DNA from 2 places in the Arthrobacter sp. StoSoilB19 genome. Region 1 is predicted to be linked to the other one. Evidence: riboswitches for the same ligand, from Rfam matches in the RefSeq annotation. Region 1 holds a riboswitch; the other holds the start of a gene.
What was found. A riboswitch is a leader RNA that binds a small molecule or an ion and turns the genes downstream of it on or off. The one in region 1 is predicted to bind thiamine pyrophosphate.
Positions count from the first base shown of each region.

Region 1 (4,206 bases):
ACTTGCTAAAAGCTTGGTTTCTCGCTGTGCCTCAACGCCGTGGGGTCGTAACCCAAGTGTTGGCGTAAGCACCGAAGATCAAGAATACGCTAAATCCATCTTCGGCCGCAAATGAGGCTGGTTCAGGCGGGCCGGCTGTGGTAGTAACCACAGCCCGGCAGGAACCGCCGCAACCGTGCTCCACCATCATAGCCGGGCCCGGCCCGCGGGGGTCAGGAATGCAGCCTCGGCGCGTCGAAGAACTCCACTTCCAGGCGGCAGGACTGCTTGAACGCCGTCACCATCGCCGCCCTCTCATGGTCCGGCGCGGTCCGTCCGGCTGCATCCACGATGGCGATGGCTTTGCGGGTGGCTTCGGCGAAGCCCTCGTCGGCGTACGTCCGGAGCCAGGCCGCGTAGGCATGGCCGTCCGGTTCGCCCGAGGCCAGGAACCGGGCGTGGAGCTTCCCGCCGACTTCGGCGTAGAGCCAGAAGCAGGGAAGCACGGCGGCGGCGAGGACGGCATAGCTGCCCGACGCCGACGCTGCCGTGAGGTGGTCCACGTATGACTTGGTGACCGGGCCCAGGCCCTTCGGGGCCGGGCGGGTGCTGAGCCACGAGCGGTGGAGTTCCGATTCCACCTCAAGGCACTGCTGCGCGGATCCGGCCCAGAAAAGCTGCTCGGCCTCCGAGGGGGCCAGCGCGCTGGCCCGTGCCAGCACCCTGGAGTAGCCGTTCAGGTAGAGGGCATCCTGCGCCAGGTAGTAGGCAAAATCCTTCTCCGGAAGGTCTCCTGACGCCAGGCCGTGGATGAAGTCCAGTGCGTAGATGTCCGCCAGGTCCTGTTGGGCTTCCGACCACAACCGGGCCGCGAAGCCGCCCTCCTCCAGGACCGGCCGCACGTGGTGGAAGTGGTGTACGGGGCCGTTCCCCTGGCCCACCTCCAATTGGCCGGAGTTCTCAAGTGCGCCGGCCAGCCAGGGCTTGACCGTTCGCAGTGATGCCTCCCAATTGCCCAAACGGGCCTGGACTGTTGCCATGGCAGAGGACAGGGAACAGCCCGTCCCGTGGCTGTTCCGCGTGGAAACCCGCTTCCCCTGCACTTCCACCACGTCCGGCCCCAGGAGGCCCGAAGTGTTCACCAGCGCATCCGGGCAGTCGAGGCCTGAAAGGTGGCCACCCTTGACCAGCACGGTGGCTCCGGTGGCTTCCGCCAGGCGCCTGCCCTGGTCCAGCGCGGTGTCCCAGTCCTTCGCCGGCTCCATGCCCAGCAGCAGCGCGAGCTCGGGAAGGTTGGGGGTGATGAGGTGGGCAAGGGGCAGCAGTTCCCGGAGCGCGGCTTCGGCGGATTCCTTCAGCAGCCTGTCGCCGCTGGTGGCCACCATGACGGGGTCCAGGACCACGACGGCGGGACGGGCCTTTTCGAGCCACTGGCGGACAGTGCGGATCACCGACTCGTCGCCCAGCATGCCGATCTTGACGGCGTCGATGCTGATGTCGTCACTGACCGCGTCCAGCTGCTGGGCCAGGAAGCCGGCCGGCGGGACGTGGACGGACTGCACGCCCCGGGTGTTTTGCGCCGTGAGTGCCGTGATCGCGGCCATGCCGTATCCGCCATGGGCGGCAATGCTTTTGAGGTCCGCCTGGATCCCGGCCCCGCCGGACGGGTCGGAGCCTGCAATGGAGAGGACGCGCGGGACATCGCGGCCCCCAGGCAGCGCGGGGGCCACGCCGGACGCTGTGGGCAGGGGCATGGAGAGGGTCGAAGACAACAGACATCCCTTCGCCGGTACTAGCCGGACAGGTTCAACGGGTGTGGATCTCAGCCGGCCTTCTGCGCGGCACCCCGTGTCGGGTTCCAGAGTAGCCGCTGGAGCGTACCCGGCGGAAAGGTGACAGCACCCGCGCATGCAGGAAGTCCCCGCCCGTGGACTGTTCCCCCTGGATTCATGGGGGACAGTCCGCACGACGGGGACTTCCTGGGTGGCGCGTTAACTGCGCCTTGGCTTAGAGCTCCGAGGCGGGGACGCCGACGCCGAGGATGATCGGTTCCCCTGCCGGCTTGCCGGGCTCCGCCGCAGCGGGCTGTGCGTTGGCGGTGTCCGGAACCTTGGCTGCGTGCGAGTGCCCCGCGCCTGTCGCCTGGACGTTCTCGTGGTGCTGGACAGCGGTTTCATTTGCGGCACCTTGGGCCCGGCTGGCAGCGCGGTGGCGCCGCGGCCTGCGTTGCCGGGACTGCTCCAGCGTGTGGTCGGAGTAGTCCTTTTCCGCCGGAGCTTCCACGGCGGCACGCGCCTCCGCTCCCCCGCCGGGCTGCTGTTCGGGCACCGACTGTTTGGGCGCTGACTGTTCGGCCGGCTTCACCGTGCCTGCGGCCTTGGCGGGCGCGTTCTCCACGGGGGAAGCCGGCTGGCCGAGGTGGGCGAAGGCTTCCGCGAGCCGGTCCAGCGTGAGGGCGGGCCTGGGATGCTGGTCCTCAGCGTGCTCCACGAAGGGAAGCGGGACTTCCTCGCCGCCGAAGGTCAGGACAGCTGCGGGGCGTGCCGGGCCATCGGCGTCGTGCTTCTCTTCAACAGGGACCTGCGCCGGCTCGGCGGACGGTGCCTGCCGGGTGGCTGCCACCTCATCGTCATGCAGGTGGGCCGCATGGGCGGCAGCCGCGATGTTCGCCAGGGCAAGCCGGGTGGCCTCTGCCTTGGCGTGCCGCTCTGCGTCTGTGGGGTCCGGCAGGACGGTGTGGACGTGGACAGCAGGCGCCGGGGCAGCCTCGGGCTGCTGGCCGCCGCGTCCCCGCCGCCGTTTGCGCTCGGGACGGACTCCGGGCTGGCCGCCATCGGCCCGCTGCCCTTCGGGGCGGTGGGCTTCCCCGCGGGCTTCGGGGCGGCTGTCGGCGCGCTGGACGTGGTGCTCGGCCGCCACAATGTTGGCGCGGCGGTGCTCCACGGGATCGTCGTGCGTCACTACGCCCCGGCCGGCGCAGGCCTCACACTGCTCGCCGAAGACTTCCAGCAGGCCCGTCCCCATGCGCTTGCGGGTCATCTGGACCAGGCCCAGCGACGTGACCTCGGCAACCTGGTGCTTGGTCCGGTCGCGGCCCAGGCATTCCACCAGGCGGCGCAGGACCAGGTCGCGGTTGGATTCGAGCACCATGTCGATGAAGTCGATCACGATGATGCCGCCGATGTCGCGCAGCCGCAGCTGGCGCACCACTTCCTCGGCAGCTTCCAGGTTGTTCTTGGTGACGGTCTCCTCGAGGTTGCCGCCGCTGCCGGTGAACTTGCCGGTGTTGACGTCCACCACGGTCATGGCCTCGGTGCGGTCGATGACCAGGGAGCCGCCGGAGGGCAGGAACACCTTCCGCTCAAGGGCCTTGTGGATCTGCTCGTCGATGCGCCAGGCGGAGAAGATGTCCTGGTCCTTGGTCCACTTCTCGAGGCGGCCCACCAGGTCCGGCGCCACGTACGTGACGTAGGCCTCGATGGTGTCCCAGGCCTCCTCACCGGAGACGATCAGTTTGGAGAAGTCCTCGTTGAAGACGTCCCGGACCACCTTGATGGTCAGGTCCGGTTCGCCGTACAGCAGCTCCGGGGCCAGGATCTTGGTGGACTGGGACTGGCTTTCGATGCCTTCCCACTGGGCGCGCAGGCGGTTGATGTCGTGCGTCAGTTCCTCTTCCGAGGCACCTTCCGCGGCGGTCCGGACGATGACGCCGGCGTGCTCGGGCAGGCGGTCCTTGAGGATGCGCTTGAGGCGGTTGCGTTCGACGTCGGGCAGCTTGCGGGAGATGCCGGTCATGGAGCCGCCGGGCACGTAGACCAGGTAGCGGCCGGGAAGGGAGATCTGGCTGGTCAGCCGGGCACCCTTGTGGCCGACGGGATCCTTGGTCACCTGGACCAGGACGGTGTCGCCGGATTTGAGCGCGTTCTCGATGCGGCGCTGCTTGCCTTCGAGGTTGACGGCTTCCCAGTTGACCTCACCGGCGTACAGCACGGCGTTGCGGCCACGCCCGATGTCCACGAACGCAGCTTCCATTGACGGCAGCACGTTCTGGACCTTGCCCAGGTAGACGTTGCCAATGAGCGAGTCCTGCTGGGTCTTGGACACGAAATGCTCGGCCAGGACACCGTCTTCAAGGACGGCGATCTGGATTCTGTCGTCGCGCTGGCGGACGATCATCTGCCGGTCCACGGATTCGCGGCGGGCCAGGAACTCGGCCTCGGTGATGAC
Region 1 is NZ_AP024650.1:2,474,294-2,478,499, forward strand. It holds gene thiD (bifunctional hydroxymethylpyrimidine kinase/phosphomethylpyrimidine kinase) at 213-1,733, opposite strand; TPP riboswitch at 1,741-1,838, opposite strand; gene LDO86_RS11370 (ribonuclease E/G) at 1,987-4,206, opposite strand, start outside.

Region 2 (4,206 bases), 430 kb from region 1:
CGTCGTTGGTGTAGGCGAAGACCTTGAAGCCGCGGTTGACCAGCTGCTCGGTGGCCTCGACCAGTTCCACGGCGTCCGGCAGGAGGGTTTGTTCATCGGCGATGACCTCCAGTTTCACCCAGTCTGTTTCCAGGGCCTCCCGGGCCAGTTCCGCGGTAAGGACCGCGTCCCTGGCCGTGAAGCAGCCGGCCGTATTGGGCAGGACCCGGATTCCATGATCCACCAGCAGCTGGAACAGCGAGCCGGTTTCAGCCGTGGAGTAGCGCCGCATGGCCACGGTGGTCAGTGCGGTGCCGGAGGCAAGGAGCGCCGCGCCCAGGCCATCGAGGCTGGGCGCTCCCCCGGTGCCCATGATGAGCCTGGAACCCAGCGCGACGCCGTCGATCACCAGGGCGTCGCCGGCACCGGCGTTTCCTGCAGGGTTGATGGTGCTGGTTTCGGTCATGGCGTCAGCCTCCCTGTACTGCTGTAACAAGTTCGATGTCGTCGCCGTCGGCGAGCGCGGTGGCGAACCATTGGCTGCGCGGCACCACCTGGGCATTGTGCGCGACGGCGACGCCGAGTTTCCCGCCGTCGGTCGCCTGTCCGTTGTCCGCCAGCGGGCGTCCGGTGACCTCGCTGACCAGCGTGGTGATCGAAGCTCCGTCGGCCACCGTGTGCGGGTTTCCGTTAAGGGTGATGTTCACGCAGTCTCCTTGATGTGGGGGCTTGTTGCTGCCGTTGCCGGCCTGGAAAACCGGTCCGGGCTGAAGGGACCCCAGCGGGGATCGGCCCTGCCGTCCAGCAGTTCCCTGCAGATGGCCGCCGCGGCGGGAGTGAGCAGGACTCCGTGCCGGAAGAACCCGGTGGCGATGATGAGTCCGGGGACGTGCCCGGCCTGTCCTCCCCCGGCGCCCGGAGCGGCCGGCACCCGGCCCAGGAGCGGCGCGTTGTCAGGGGTACCGGGGCGGGCGCGGGCGGTGCATTCCAGGAGTTCGAGTTCAGCGACGGCGGGCACCAGAGCCTGCGCATCCCGCAGCAGCTGGTAGACGCCGCCGGCACTCACGGCATCGGAGCGGGCGTCCTCCCGCTGCGTAGCTCCGATCACCACGGTCCCGTCCTGCCTGGGAACGATGTACACGGGGATGCCGTGGACCAGGCCGCGCACCGTTGACGTCACCAAGGGCTGAAGGTGGCGGGGAACGGCAAGGCGCAGGATATCCCCGTGCACGGGCCGCAGCGGCAGCTCAAGGCCGTCCGGCAGGCCGTCAAGCGCCCCCGCCTGCAGGCCATTGGCCACCACGGTCTCCGTTGCCAGCACCGTGCCGCCGCCGGCCAGGCGGACCCCGGAAACCGTTCCGCCCTCCCACAGCAGCCCGGCTGCCCGCTCCGGCACGGCAAAACCTTCCACTGCCCCGGCAACCGCCAGCTGGGGCTGCTCCTGCGCCGCGCCGGCCAGGGCCAGCCGCAAGGCGGCCACCAGGCGCCGGGGATCCACCTGGTGGTCCGCCGGGGTATCAAGTGCGCACGCAATGGCCGGGCTGAGCAGCGGCTCACGCTTCCGGGCCTCCCGCACGGTCAGGGGTTCCACCGCCAGCCCGTTGGCCTGCTGGACTGTGCGCAGGTCCATCAGCGCCCGGCGGTCGGCCGCGTCGGCACCCACGGCGAGGGTCGGCGTCGTCAGGTATCCGGAATCCGCGCCCGTTGCCCTGCCCAGCCCGGCGGCGAACCCGGGCCAGCGCGATGATGCGTCAAGCATCAGTTCCAGGAGCTCTTCCTCCTGGTAATGCAGTTCGCTGACGGGAGCCAGCATGCCGGCCGCCGCCCAGCTGGCGCCGGTACCGGGCGCGTCATCAATGAGGACCACCGAGCGCCCGGAACGCTGCGCCTCCCAGGCAATGCCGTGCCCCACCACTCCCCCGCCGATGACGGCAACGTCGGCCCGGAGGGTGGAGGGAATGGAGCTGCGGGCGGACCCGGGGTGATGGGTGAAGGGGGTACGCATGTGGGTTCCTTCCCTACGCCGGCATTAACCGGATCAGGTCAAGCGGTCGGCTCTGACGCCCTCTCAGCCCGGCGCTTTGTGACAGCCGCCGCGGGCTCCCGCAGTACCAGCCCAGTTTAGAGGAACTAGGCTTGCACGCATGAATGTGTCCACCCCATCCTTTCCCGCCGGCCACCACGCTCCAGCCACCGAAGTCGTCAATTCACGGGACAACGACGCCCTGAAGGCAGCCCGCCTGTACCTCTGCACCGATGCGCGCCGGGACCGCGGCGACTTCGCGGATTTCGTTGACGCCGCGTTCGCCGGTGGCGTGGACATCATCCAGCTGCGCGACAAGACCATCGAGGCGGCCGAGGAACTGGACCTCCTGGCGGTGCTGAAGGAATCCGCGGTACGGCACGGAAAGCTGTGGGCGGTCAATGACCGTGCGGACATCGCCGTCCTCTCCGGGGCACCGGTGTTCCACATCGGCCAGAAGGACCTGCCGCTGGCGGCGGCGCGCACGCTGGTCAACGGCAACGCCGCCATCGGGCTCTCCAGCCACACCACCGGGCAGGTGGACGCCGCCCTGGCAGCAACTGCCGGACCAGCCGGGCTGGACTACTTCTGCGTGGGTCCGGTCTGGGCAACCCCCACCAAACCCGGCAGGTCCGCCGTGGGCACTGACCTGGTGAAGTATGCCGCCGAGGCCTCACGGCAGGCGGCGGACCCCGTGCCCTGGTTCGCCATTGGCGGCATTGACCACGGAAACGTCCACCAGGTGGCGGAAGCCGGTGCGCGCAGGATCGTGGTGGTGCGCGCCATCACCGAGGCCTCCGATCCCGCCGCCGCTGCCGCCTCCCTCCTCGACGCATTGGACGCCGCCGCCGCCTGATGCCATATCGGCGGACTTGGAGCTACGCTGACTTTTGTGTCACATCATCGGCTGGCTCCAAACGTCCATGACCACAGGAACGCCCTGGAAGAGGCGTTGGGCCTGCTGCGCACCGAACTTGAACTGCCGGGACCGTACCCGGCTGAGGCAGTGGCGGATGCCCGGGCCGCGGTGGCAGCGCTGAGGCTTCCGTCCTATGACCTGACCGCCGTCCAGTTCGTGACCATCGATCCGGCCTCCTCCACGGACCTGGACCAGGCGGTGTTCATCGAACCGGACGGGAACGGCTACCGGGTAATGTACGCGATCGCCGATGTGCCGGCGTTTGTTGCGCCGGGAGGTCCCCTGGACGCCGAGACCCGGCGCCGCGGCCAGACGTTCTACGCTCCGGACGGCCGGATTCCGCTGCACCCGGAAGTGATCAGCGAGGGGGCAGGAAGCCTGCTGCCGGGCCAGGATTGTTCGGCTTTCGTATGGGACTTCACGCTCGACGGCGACGCAACGGTTGTGTCGGTGGGCGTCAGGCGGGCGCGGGTCCGCAGCCGCGACAAGCTCAGCTACAAGGGTGCGCAGGAAGACCTCGACGCCGGGACGGCCTCGCCGGTGCTGCGGCTCCTCCGCGAGGTGGGCCTGAAGCGGGTGGCCCTGGAGCGGGAACGCGGCGGGGCCAGCCTCAACATGCCCGAGCAGGAAATTGTCCAGCTGCCCGACGGCGGCTACCGCATTGCTGCCGTACCGCAGCTTCCCGTGGAGGACTGGAACGCGCAGATTTCCCTGATGACCGGGATGGCCGCCGCGCAGCTCATGCTGGAGGGCAAGGTGGGAATCCTGCGCACCATGCCCGCCCCGGACGAACGGTCGCTGAAGCATTTCCGGCTGCAGACCGAGGTGCTGGGCAGGCCCTGGGACGGTGAAGTCAGCTACGGCGAATACCTGCGTTCCCTGGATCCCACCGATCCCCGCCAGCTGGCCATCATGCATTCCGCCGGCATGCTGTTCCGGGGCGCCTCCTATACCGCCTTTGACGGAACGGTCCCCGAGGACGGCGTGCAGTCTGCCATCGGCGCGGCCTATGCCCACACCACCGCGCCGCTCCGCCGCCTGGTGGACCGCTTTGTGCTGGTGATCTGCGAGGCCCTCAGCAATGGCGGGGATGTTCCGGACTGGGCGCGGGAAGCCCTGCCGCTCCTGCCGGGCATCATGGCCGGATCGGACCAGCTCGCGTCCAGGATGGAACGACTGGCCCTGGACACCGTTGAGGCCGCGCTGCTGCTGAACCACATCGGGCAGGAGTTCGATGCGATCGTGATTTCCGGCTCCCGGCCGCAAAACGGAAACGGGAATGGAA
Region 2 is NZ_AP024650.1:2,902,091-2,906,296, forward strand. It holds gene LDO86_RS13290 (thiazole synthase) at 1-445, opposite strand, end outside; gene thiS (sulfur carrier protein ThiS) at 450-686, opposite strand; gene thiO (glycine oxidase ThiO) at 683-1,984, opposite strand; TPP riboswitch at 1,977-2,096, opposite strand; gene thiE (thiamine phosphate synthase) at 2,124-2,858, shown strand; gene LDO86_RS13310 (RNB domain-containing ribonuclease) at 2,895-4,206, shown strand, end outside.
Region 2: another riboswitch for thiamine pyrophosphate. It lies ahead of thiO (glycine oxidase ThiO); the one in region 1 lies ahead of thiD (bifunctional hydroxymethylpyrimidine kinase/phosphomethylpyrimidine kinase).